One region of the Streptomyces saintjeani genome, then DNA from elsewhere that is predicted to be linked to it. Evidence: riboswitches for the same ligand, from Rfam matches in the RefSeq annotation. Region 1 holds a riboswitch; the other holds the start of a gene.

Region 1 (5,317 bases):
GATCCTCCAGCTCGCGGATGAGCGTGAGGTATCCCCCGGCCTGCTCGACCGGCGCGAAGGGATGCAGCTGCCCGAACTCGGGCCAGGTGACCGGCTCCATCTCGGTCGTCGCGTTGAGCTTCATCGTGCAGGACCCGAGCGGAATCATCCCCCGGTCGAGCGCGTAGTCCCGATCGGCGAGCCGCCGCAGGTACCGCAGCATGGCGGTCTCGGACCGGTGCTGGTGGAACACGGGATGGGCCAGGACCTCGTCCCGCCGCAACACCTCGTCGCCCAGCCCCTCCTGAGCCGAAGCGTCGAACGAGTCCACATCCCCGGAAACCCCGAACGCCTGCCACACGATGCCGAGCTGGTCCCGCGTGGTGGTCTCGTCACAGGCGATGGACACATGGTCCTCGTCGACGAACCGCAGGTTCACCCCACCGTCCCGAGCGGCCTCGACGACCTGAGCCGCACCGCCGGGCACCCGCGCCAGCACCGTGTCGAAATAGGCCCGGTGGACGACGTCGACGCCCCCGATCCGCAGCCCCTCGGCGAGGACGGTGGCGTACCGATGCGTCTTCCAGGCGATCTGGCGCAGCCCGTCGGGCCCGTGGTACACGGCGTACATCCCGGCCATGACCGCGAGCAGCACCTGCGCCGTACAGATGTTGCTGGTCGCCTTCTCCCGCCGGATGTGCTGCTCGCGCGTCTGGAGCGCCAGCCGGTACGCCCGGTTGCCGTCCGCGTCGACGGACACCCCGACGAGCCGCCCGGGCAGGCTCCGCGCGAACTTCTCGTGCACGGCCATGTATCCGGCGTGCGGCCCCCCGAACCCCATCGGCACCCCGAACCGCTGCGTGGTCCCGACGGCGATGTCCGCCCCCAGCTCCCCGGGCGAGGTCAGCAGGGTCAACGCCAGCAGATCGGCGGCGACGGTGACGAGCGCACCCACCGCGTGCGCCTGCTCGACGAGCGGCTTGATGTCCCGTACGACGCCGGAGGCGCCGGGGTACTGGATCAACACCCCGTTGATCTCCCGCCCGGCGACCTCGGCCGGGATCCCGTCGCTGAGGTCGGCGACGACGACCTCGACGCCGGTCGGCTCGGCCCGCGTCCGGATCACGGCGACGGTCTGCGGGAACGCGTCCGCGTCGACGAGGAAGAGGCCCTTCTTGTTCTTCCCCATCCGCAGCGACAGCGCCATCGCCTCGGCGGCGGCCGTCCCCTCGTCCAGCAGCGAGGCCCCGGACGTCGGCAGCCCGGTCAGATCGGCCACCATCGTCTGGAAGTTGAGGAGCGCTTCGAGGCGTCCTTGGGAGATCTCCGGCTGGTACGGCGTGTACGCGGTGTACCAGGCGGGGTTCTCCATCACGTTCCGCAGGATGACGGGCGGCGTGAACGTCCCGTAGTACCCGAGCCCGATCATCGACCCGAGCACCTGGTTGCGGCCGGCCAGCTCCCGCAGCTCGGCGAGCACCTGCGCCTCGCTCCGCGCGCCCGGCAGGTCCAGCGCGGCGACGTTCTTGATGGCGTCCGGTACGGCGGCGGCGGTCAGCTCGTCCAGCGAGCCGTACCCGACCTGCGCGAGCATCTTGGCCTGGGCCTCGCGGTCGGGCCCGATATGGCGCTGTTCGAAGGGAACGCCCTGCTCCAGGGCGCTGAGCGGGGTACGGGGAGGGGTCATGAGGGGGCCTCCTGGCCGAGACGACCTTCGGTGGCACCACGGCTGTGGGGTGCCCGAACGGCCTCCCCCTCTGTCATCTCGACCTGAGAGCTTCACCGGCCGCCCGAGAGCGCCCGGCTTTCACCGTCGGTGAGAGCGGACGCCGTCGACATCCGCCCTGCTTTCCAGAGTGACCTCGCCCGTGCGGTACGTGAGCCTGAGAGATTCCGGGGAGGAGTTGCTCCTTCGGCGCCTCCGCACGATCCGGAGGACTCTCCCGCACAGGGTCGACAGCCACTTTCACCTTACCAGCGAGGTCAACGCCCCAGCCTTCGAGTGGCCACCGGGCCCGAAGTGCTCTTTCGTAGTCCTTACGACGACTTTCCGGTGACGACGACCGACGACGGCTTCGGCCGCCCCGCGACCAGTGGAGGGCCCGTGCAGACCGACATCGATCCGCGCAACCTGATCGGCCGCAAGGCGTACGACCGGCACGGCGCGAAGATCGGCACGATCGACGAGGTCTACCTCGACGACGCGACCGGCGTCCCGGAGTGGGCCGCCATAAGGACGGGCCTGTTCACCCGCGACGCCTTCGTCCCCCTGGAGACCAGCGAACTCGTCGAGGGCACCCTGCACGTCCCCTACGACCGCGCCCTCATCAAGGACGCCCCCGACTTCGGCGTGGGCCGCCACCTCTCCCCCGCCCAGGAACTCCAGCTCTACCACCACTACGGCATGGACACCGTCGCCCCCACCCCACCGGAGGACCGCGACTTCGGCACCATCGCCGGCGACGACCCGCCCGCCTAGCCGCAGCACCCTAGACCCCCTGCGCACAGGCGCCCCCCGCCGCCAACGGCAACGCCTCCGCCTGCTCCAACTCCGGATCGTCGACCCGGAACGTCCGCACCCGCCCCGGCACCGCATCCCCCGGCGTCTCGAACCGCACGGTCACCCGCCCCACCCCGCTCCCCTGCACCCACCCCTGCCCGAACCCGGCGTGCCGCACATCCTGCCCCGGCCACCACCGATGCTCGACGGGCACCGCCTCCACGACCACCTCCCCCGGCATCTGAGGCGCCTCCTCCTCGTCCCGCACCTCCTCCGCGGCCTGCGCGAACAGGTCCTCCTGCGTGAAGTCGGCGAGCCCCGACACCCCGACCCCGAGCAGCCGCACCCCGCCGGTCGTGTCCACGGACTCCAGCAGCCGCGCCGCGGCCTCCCGCACGACCGCCGGATCGTCGGTGGGCCCGCGCAGCGTCTCGGACCGGGTCAGCGTCGAGAAGTCGTACCGCCGCACCTTCAGCACGATCGTCCGCCCCGACAGCCGGGCCTCCCGCAGCCGGTGCACGCACCGGTCCGCGAGCCGCCGCACCTCGAACCCGACCCGCAGCCGGTCATGGATGTCCACGTCGTACGTGTCCTCCACGGACACCGACTTGGTCTCCCGCTCGGCGACCACGGGCCGGTCGTCGCGCGCGAGCGCCATCGCGTACAGCCCCTGACCGTGCGCCTTGCCGAGCAGCCGGACGAGTTCGTCCTCGCCCGCCCCGGCGATCTCGTCGACCGTGGTGATCCCGGCCCGGCGCAGATGGTCGCCGGTGGCCGGGCCGACCCCGGGCAGTGTCCGCACCGGCATCGGCCCGAGCAGCGCGCGTTCCGTACCCGGCTCGATCAGCAGCAGGCCGTCCGGCTTGGCCCGCTCGGAGGCGATCTTCGCGAGCATCTTGGACGCCGCGAGCCCCACCGACCCCGTCAGGCCCGTGACGGCCCGTATGTCCGCCCGCAGCCTGCTCCCCGTCTCCCGCGCCGACGCGCTGTCCCGGGCCGCCCCCTCGGCCTCCAGGTCCACGAACGCCTCGTCCAGGCTGAGCGGCTCCACCAGCGGCGACAGCTCCCGCAGCAGCCCCATCACCTGCTCGCTGATCGCCCGGTAGACCCCGAACCGCGGAAAGAGATACGCCGCGTTGGGCGCGAGCCTGCGCGCCTGCGCCATCGGCATCGCCGAGTGCACCCCGAACACCCGGGCCTCGTACGACGCGGTCGCCACCACCCCGCGCGGCCCGAGCCCGCCGACGACGACCGCCTTCCCGCGCAGGCTCGGCTTGGCCGCCTGCTCCACCGAGGCGTAGAAGGCGTCCATGTCGAGGTGCAGGACCGTCGGCGCGTTTCTCACATCTCCGATGCTGCACCACGCCACTGACAACGGGCCCGAACACGCGCCCGAGAACGCCGTCAGACCGCCTTGTGCCGCCGCCGCGCCAGCTCGTCCGCCGGGTTGTGCCCGACCAGGGTCTCGCCGGTGTCGACCCGCTCGCCGTGCAGCTGCGACAGCGCGCCCTCCACGTCCCGCCAGACCACGCCGACGGCGATCCCGAAGACGCCCTGGCCGCCCTGGAGCAGCGCGTGGACCTCGTCCGGCGAGGTGCACTCGTACACAGTCGCGCCGTCGCTCATGAGGGTCATGCGCTCCAGGTCGCGGAAGCCCTGTTCCCTCAGATGCAGCACCGCGCCGCGGATGTTCTGGAGGGACACGCCGGTGTCGAGGAAACGCTTCACGATCTTCAGGACGACGACGTCCCGAAAACTGTAGAGGCGCTGGGTCCCCGACCCGTAGGCGGGCCGCACGCTCGGCTCGACGAGCCCGGTGCGTGCCCAGTAGTCCAGTTGCCGGTAGGTGATGCCCGCGGCTGCACACGCCGTCGGACCTCGGTAGCCGATCTCCTCGGACGCCATCGCCGCCGCCCCCTTGCTGCTGCTCGGCACGGCCGCCGGGCGCTGGGGAGCGTGATCGGCCGCGCTGCCGTGAAGCCGGTACGGGCCATTTCCCCCGAACCCTCGTCCGGGGGCACCCCCAGCCGTACCGTCGCCGCTGCTTCTCACGCCGACCTCCGTCCTTGACCTGCCTTCTCGACGGTAGGCAGTCACCAGGGGTGCGTCAACGATCGCCACACTCGGCACGCCGAGTGATAATCACCCTGGGAGTGGTTTCCCGCGCCCCACCGCGGGGAAAGGCTAGCCGAATGCGCTGAGACGATGCCGTAGGACGCTCTCACTGGCCGCTGGCAATTGCCGAACCGAGACGCCATCGTCACCGACGAGTGTCCGGCGGACGGGTCACTGGTTGCTGGTGCCGAAGTCCTCGGGCGAGATCTGGTCGAGGAACTCGCGGAACTTCTCCACCTCGTCCTCCTGCTCGTCCGGGATGGCGATGCCCGCGTCGTCGAGCACCGTGTCGCTGCCGTAGATCGGCGTGCCGGTGCGCAGGGCGAGCGCTATGGCGTCGGACGGGCGGGCGCTGACCTCGACACCGCTGGCGAAGACCAGCTCGGCGTAGAAGACGCCTTCCCTGAGGTCCGTGATGCGCACTTCGGTCAGCTCCTGGCCGACGGCCTCCAGCACGTCCTTGAACAGGTCGTGGGTGAGGGGCCGGGCGGGGGCCATGCCCTGCTGGGCGAAGGCGATCGCGGTCGCCTCCCCCGGTCCGATCCAGATGGGGAGGTAACGGTCGCCTCCCACTTCGCGCAGGAGCACGATCGGTTGGTTGGAGGGCATTTCGACCCGGACACCTACGACATCGAGCTCGTTCACACAGCAACCCTAGGCCGTGCCCGGGACGTTTGGGTAGTCGGGCCCCTACCGGACGGCCGATCCGCCCAGGGCGAACGC
Region 2 (5,317 bases), 5.0 Mb from region 1:
CGAGGATCGCCATGAGGACGAGCAGGACGACGACGATGCCGCCGGCCACAGCCAGCTTGTCGCGCTTGAACCGGGTCCAGGCGATCTGGGTGAGTGAACGCCCTTCGATCTGGCTCTGGCTGGCCCCGGCGAGCACGGCCTCCGGCTGTGCTCCTGCCTCCGACCCGGTGGTCTCGATCGGTGCGGTCACAGTGCACTGACCCTTCCCGCCGGTGGTGACCGGCCTTACTCGCGTCTTATGGGAGGCGAGTCTTCAACGCGCTCGTGATCACGCGCCAGATGCGGCGCCGAAAGTATGCACAACCGTGATGCCGACCGTTGGCTTCCGTTATCCGAACAGTGGGTAACGGCCCTCGGACGAGGGCAAGTCGGTAATTCAGGGCACAGTAGCGTGTACCGGTTCGCTCTACGCGCGGAGATGAACACGGGTCGGTGTAACGAGCGGGTTTCCTGAGATGACGGAGCGTCAGGACGTACTCGTGGGTAGGAAGTGGCGCGTGGGGCGGATCAGTACGCGCCGGGGGTCGCCGGGTAGCCGTAACCGGCCGCCGGGGACTGCTGCGCCGGGGCGTGCGCCTCGCGGTCGTAGAACGGGCGGGCGTTGGCCCGCATCCACATGACGACCGGGTCGTACTCGTCGGTCATCGCGACCGTCGACACGGACAGGCCGTCGGGGACGGCGCCGATCGACTGCTGCATCATCGCGCGCACCGCGTCGACGGACTGCGGGGACGCGTCGTACACGTCCAGGCCGATCGACAGGTACGGCTGGCCCAGGGCCGGCTGGACCCAGGCGCGGCGCAGCGCCCTGATCGCGGGGGTGCGGTGGGCGTTCTGGCCGAGGAGGGCGTAGAAGTGCGGGATCTCCACCGCCGGGTCCGACAGGCGCAGCGGGCCGGGGGGCTGGCGGTCCAGGCCCGTCGCGATGCGGCGCAGGTCCGGCCAGGGGACGCCGACGCCGCCGCCCGGCGCGTGCGGGTTCAGCCACAGGCCGTGGCGGTCCGGGTACAGGGTGCGGGCCGCGTCGAGGCCGTCCACCACCTCGTACGAACGGTTCCAGCCGCTCGCGGACAGCTCCTGGGCGGACGTCACGCAGGGCGCGTACCCGTGGCCGTCCACCTCCATCGAGCCGTACTGGGCGTCCGGGGAGCCGGACTGGCCGTGCCACAGCAGCATCCAGACCTGGCCGGTGGTGGGGGTCGAGAGCGCGCGCAGGAGTGCCTCGTAGGCGTCGTAGCGGCCAGGCGTGACCTGGCGCAGCATGTGCTCGACCTGGCCGGCCGCAGCGGTGCCGCTCACGCTCACGTCTTTACCGACCCTTCGTAAAAATTGCCCCGTGTATGCCTGTTGCCCTGCGTCGGGGTCAAGCTTAAGCGCCCACGGGGGGTTCGCCGGTTGGGTGGACGACGGGTAGCGGACGGGTTTCTACCCGGTGCGGGAGTAGAACGGCCGGACGTTCGTCCTCAGCCACTCCCCCACCGGGTCCTGTGCCGCGTCCAGGAGGATCAGGTTGACTCCCCACGGGACCGGGACCCGGCCCAGCGCCCTGCCGAGCGCGTCCAGCGGGCGTTCGCCGAACTCGCCTTCCCAGTGGGTGAGTTCGACTCCTACGAACATCACCGGTTCCGAGGTCTCTATCGCCGCGAGGCAGCGGCGGGCCGTGAGGACCACTCCCGTCGCCTCGAACTCCCTGGACGCCTCCGTGAGGAAGTCCATCGGGTCGTCCTGCCAGTCCGGCTCGAAGAGGCGGACGCGGGCGCCGGAGGCCGTGCCGTGCAGGGGGGGGCGGTCCGCTCGGCAGAGGTCCGCCACCGCCTGCGGGGGGAGGGGGACGCCTACGACGCCGTCGGGGTTGAGGGCGATGCCGACCTGCGGGGGGAGGCCCTTCGCGAACTCGACCGCCGGGGCGATCGTGTACGCCATGTGGGAGCCGGTGACCTGGCGGAACTGTTCCTCGGAGGTGAAGACGGGGACGTACACCTGGCCTGCGACGTCGATCGTGGGGAGGTCGAGGGGGCCGCTGCGGGGGCCGCCGCCGTTGGGGAGCGGGATCCAGACGAAGCTGCGCGCGAGGACCTCGATTATTCGGCCGCCCGCTGACGGCACGCCCAGGGAGGCGGAGAGCACCTCCTCCAGCTCGTTCCCCGGCCAGCCGCCGTGGGAGTGGGGGTGTGCGGGGGCCGGGAAGTCGGTCGGGAAGTCCATCGCTGTATACCGCCTGCTGAAAACCGCTGTCGAAGAGGCAAAGCTTAAGGGGGCGCCGGGCAGGGCGGGTTCAGCCCCGGGTGAACGCGATCCTGCGCAGGACGTCGGCGGCCGGTCGGTCCAGGAGTATCGCCGCCTCGCAGCCGTCCGGCAGGTTCCCCTTCTCCACCGACCTGATCAGGCGGGACGCGGCGTGCCGGTGGCGCAGGAACGCGTACCGGGAGACGCCCCGGCCCCGCTCGCGCTGGCCCTCCAGGGCCGTGTCCGGGGTGACGTCCAGGAGGAGGAGGTGCAGGGTGCCGCCCCGGCGGCGGGACGCGCGGGCGAGCCAGTTCCGTACCCAGGACTGGGTGCCGCAGTCGTGGACGACGACGCCCTTGCCGGAGCGCAGGGCGCGCCACAGGCCCGCGTAGTGCGCGAGGCGGACGAGGGGGCGGTAGACGGCGTACGGCAGCCAGGCGGGCGTCCGCGCGTCCCAGCGGTCTCTCGTGTCCTGGGAGTCGATGCCGGTGCCGTGGACCGTGCGGCGCATCAGCGTGGACTTGCCGCTGCCGGGCAGGCCGGTGACGACGACGAGGTCGCGGGGGCCGAAGAGGAGGGCGTGCGGGCTGTGTCCTTCGCGGTCGCGCAGGTCGCGGACGACCGGCGCGGGGTGCCCGGCGCGGCTCTCCCTCGCGGGCGCCGCGGGCTGTGCGGGCAGCGCCGTCGCGTACGCCGTTGTCCTGTTCACCGTAGATCGTCCTCCCCTTGGAGCAGTCCCGTCAGTTACGGGTCTCCCCATAGACAGTAAAGAGAAGGTAATGGAATCTGTCTCGTGATTTGGTGCGCTTCCTGACACAGCCCCGTTACAGATCCGGCCTGCCGCGCGGCGGGGCCGGCGTGCGATGATGGCCGCGCCAACTGCATACCGGCCGTTCGAATCCGCGCGGGAGAGTCCCCGGCTTTTGTGTCGCCGGGGCGCCGAAGGAGCAAGTCCCTCCCTTGAATCTCTCAGGCACCGTTACCGCGTGGGCGAGGCACATCTGAAAAGCGGGCCGCCCCGGTGGTCCCACCCAAGGTGCAAGCCGTGTTCCCGCGAGGGTCACGGCGAACCTCTCAGGTTCCGATGACAGATGGGGAGGACCTTCCCGTATCCGTACGGGAAGCCCTTGCCCACCCCGTCACACCTGGGAGACGAACGCCCGATGACCAGCAGTTCCGCCGTACCCCGGCGTACCGCGCTCGATGCCCTGCACCGCTCGCTCGGCGCGACCATGACCGACTTCGCGGGCTGGGACATGCCGCTGCGCTACGGCTCGGAGCGCGAGGAGCACACCGCCGTCCGTACCCGCGCGGGGCTCTTCGACCTCTCGCACATGGGCGAGATCACCGTCACCGGGCCCGAGGCCGCGGCGCTGCTGAACTACGCGCTGGTCGGCGACCTCGCGGCGGTCAAGGTGGGCCGGGCCCGCTACACGATGATCTGCCGGGCCGACGGCGGCATCCTGGACGACCTGATCGTCTACCGGCTCGCCGAGACCGAGTTCATGGTCGTCGCGAACGCGTCGAACGCGCAGGTCGTGCTGGACGCGCTGACCGAGCGGGCCGCCGGGTTCGACGCGCTCGTGCGCGACGACCGGGACGCGTATGCGCTGATCGCCGTGCAGGGGCCGGAGGCTTCCGCGGTTCTGGGCGCACTCACCGACGCCGATCTCGCCGGGCTGAAGTACTACGCCGGGCTGCCGGGGACGGTCGCCGGGGTGCCGGCGCTGATCGCGCGGACCGGGTACACCGGTGAGGACGGGTTCGAGCTGTTCGTGGCGCCCTCCGACGCGGTGGCGCTGTGGGAGGCGCTGGCCGCCCGGGGTCCCGTCCCCTGCGGCCTCTCCTGCCGGGACACGCTGCGGCTCGAAGCGGGCATGCCGCTGTACGGGCATGAGCTGTCGACGGCCCTGACGCCCTTCGACGCCGGGCTCGGGCGGGTCGTGAAGTTCGGCAAGGACGGGGACTTCGTGGGGCGCGAGGCCCTCACCGAAGCCGCCGCGCTCGCCGAGCGCAAGCCGCCCCGGGTGCTGGTCGGGCTGGTCGCCGCCGGGCGGCGCGTGCCGCGTGCCGGGTACGACGTCGTCGCGGGCGGCGCCGTCATCGGCGAGGTGACCTCCGGCGCCCCCTCCCCCACGCTGGGCAGGCCGATCGCGATGGCGTACGTCGACGCGGCGCACGCGGCGCCGGGGACGGACGGGGTCGGCGTCGACATCCGGGGGAGCCACGAGGCGTACGAGGTCGTGGCTCTGCCGTTCTACCAGCGCCAGAAGTAGCTCTTCCGCAGTCCCCCATTCACCAGCACTCCCCCGCGTACAGGAGAATTCAGGCCATGAGCAACCCCCAGAACCTGCGCTACAGCAAGGAACACGAGTGGATCTCGCCCGCCGAGGACGGCGTGGCGACGGTCGGGATCACCGAGCACGCGGCGAACGCCCTCGGTGACGTCGTCTTCGTCGAGCTGCCGGCGGTCGGCGCCGCCGTGACCGCGGGCGAGTCCTGCGGCGAGCTGGAGTCGACCAAGTCGGTGAGCGAGCTGTACGCGCCGGTGGACGGTGAGATCACCGAGGTCAACCCGAACGTCTCGGAGGACCCGTCGCTGGTCAACTCCGAGCCGTTCACGGGGGGTTGGCTCTTCAAGGTGCGCGTCGCCGGTGAGCCGGACGACCTGCTGTCCGCCGACGAGTACACCGCCTACACCGCCGGCTGAGGAGTCGTACCCATGTCTGTCCTGAACACGTCCCTGCACGAGCTGGACCCGGAGATCGCCGCCGCCGTCGACGCGGAGCTCGGCCGGCAGCAGTCGACGCTGGAGATGATCGCCTCGGAGAACTTCGCTCCGCTGGCCGTCATGGAGGCGCAGGGGTCCGTCCTGACCAACAAGTACGCCGAGGGGTATCCGGGGCGGCGCTACTACGGCGGGTGCGAGCACGTCGACGTCGCCGAGCAGATCGCCATCGACCGGGTGAAGGAGCTGTTCGGGGCTCAGTGCGCGAACGTCCAGCCGCACTCGGGGGCTTCCGCGAACCAGGCGGCGCTCTTCGCGCTGGCCCAGCCCGGGGACACGATCCTCGGGCTCGACCTCGCGCAC

Evidence for each region. Region 1 has a riboswitch for glycine ahead of gcvP (aminomethyl-transferring glycine dehydrogenase). Riboswitches for the same ligand answer to the same signal wherever they lie in the genome.
Region 2: linked by a shared signal. The riboswitch ahead of gcvT (glycine cleavage system aminomethyltransferase GcvT) and the one ahead of gcvP (aminomethyl-transferring glycine dehydrogenase) in region 1 are both predicted to bind glycine.

What each region holds. Positions count from the first base shown of each region.
Region 1 is NZ_CP189624.1:1,623,911-1,629,227, forward strand. It holds gene gcvP (aminomethyl-transferring glycine dehydrogenase) at 1-1,666, opposite strand, end outside; glycine riboswitch at 1,727-1,840, opposite strand; glycine riboswitch at 1,841-1,935, opposite strand; gene ACQCO7_RS07160 (PRC-barrel domain-containing protein) at 2,084-2,458, shown strand; gene ACQCO7_RS07165 (DNA polymerase IV) at 2,469-3,824, opposite strand; gene ACQCO7_RS07170 (MerR family transcriptional regulator) at 3,884-4,531, opposite strand; gene ACQCO7_RS07175 (bifunctional nuclease family protein) at 4,766-5,239, opposite strand.
Region 2 is NZ_CP189624.1:6,645,649-6,650,965, reverse strand. It holds gene ACQCO7_RS30385 (ABC transporter permease) at 1-190, opposite strand, end outside; gene ACQCO7_RS30380 (enhanced serine sensitivity protein SseB C-terminal domain-containing protein) at 508-1,305, opposite strand; gene ACQCO7_RS30375 (enhanced serine sensitivity protein SseB) at 1,426-2,205, opposite strand; gene ACQCO7_RS30370 (AAA family ATPase) at 2,276-2,935, opposite strand; glycine riboswitch at 3,122-3,221, shown strand; glycine riboswitch at 3,222-3,327, shown strand; gene gcvT (glycine cleavage system aminomethyltransferase GcvT) at 3,390-4,502, shown strand; gene gcvH (glycine cleavage system protein GcvH) at 4,559-4,936, shown strand; gene glyA (serine hydroxymethyltransferase) at 4,949-5,317, shown strand, end outside.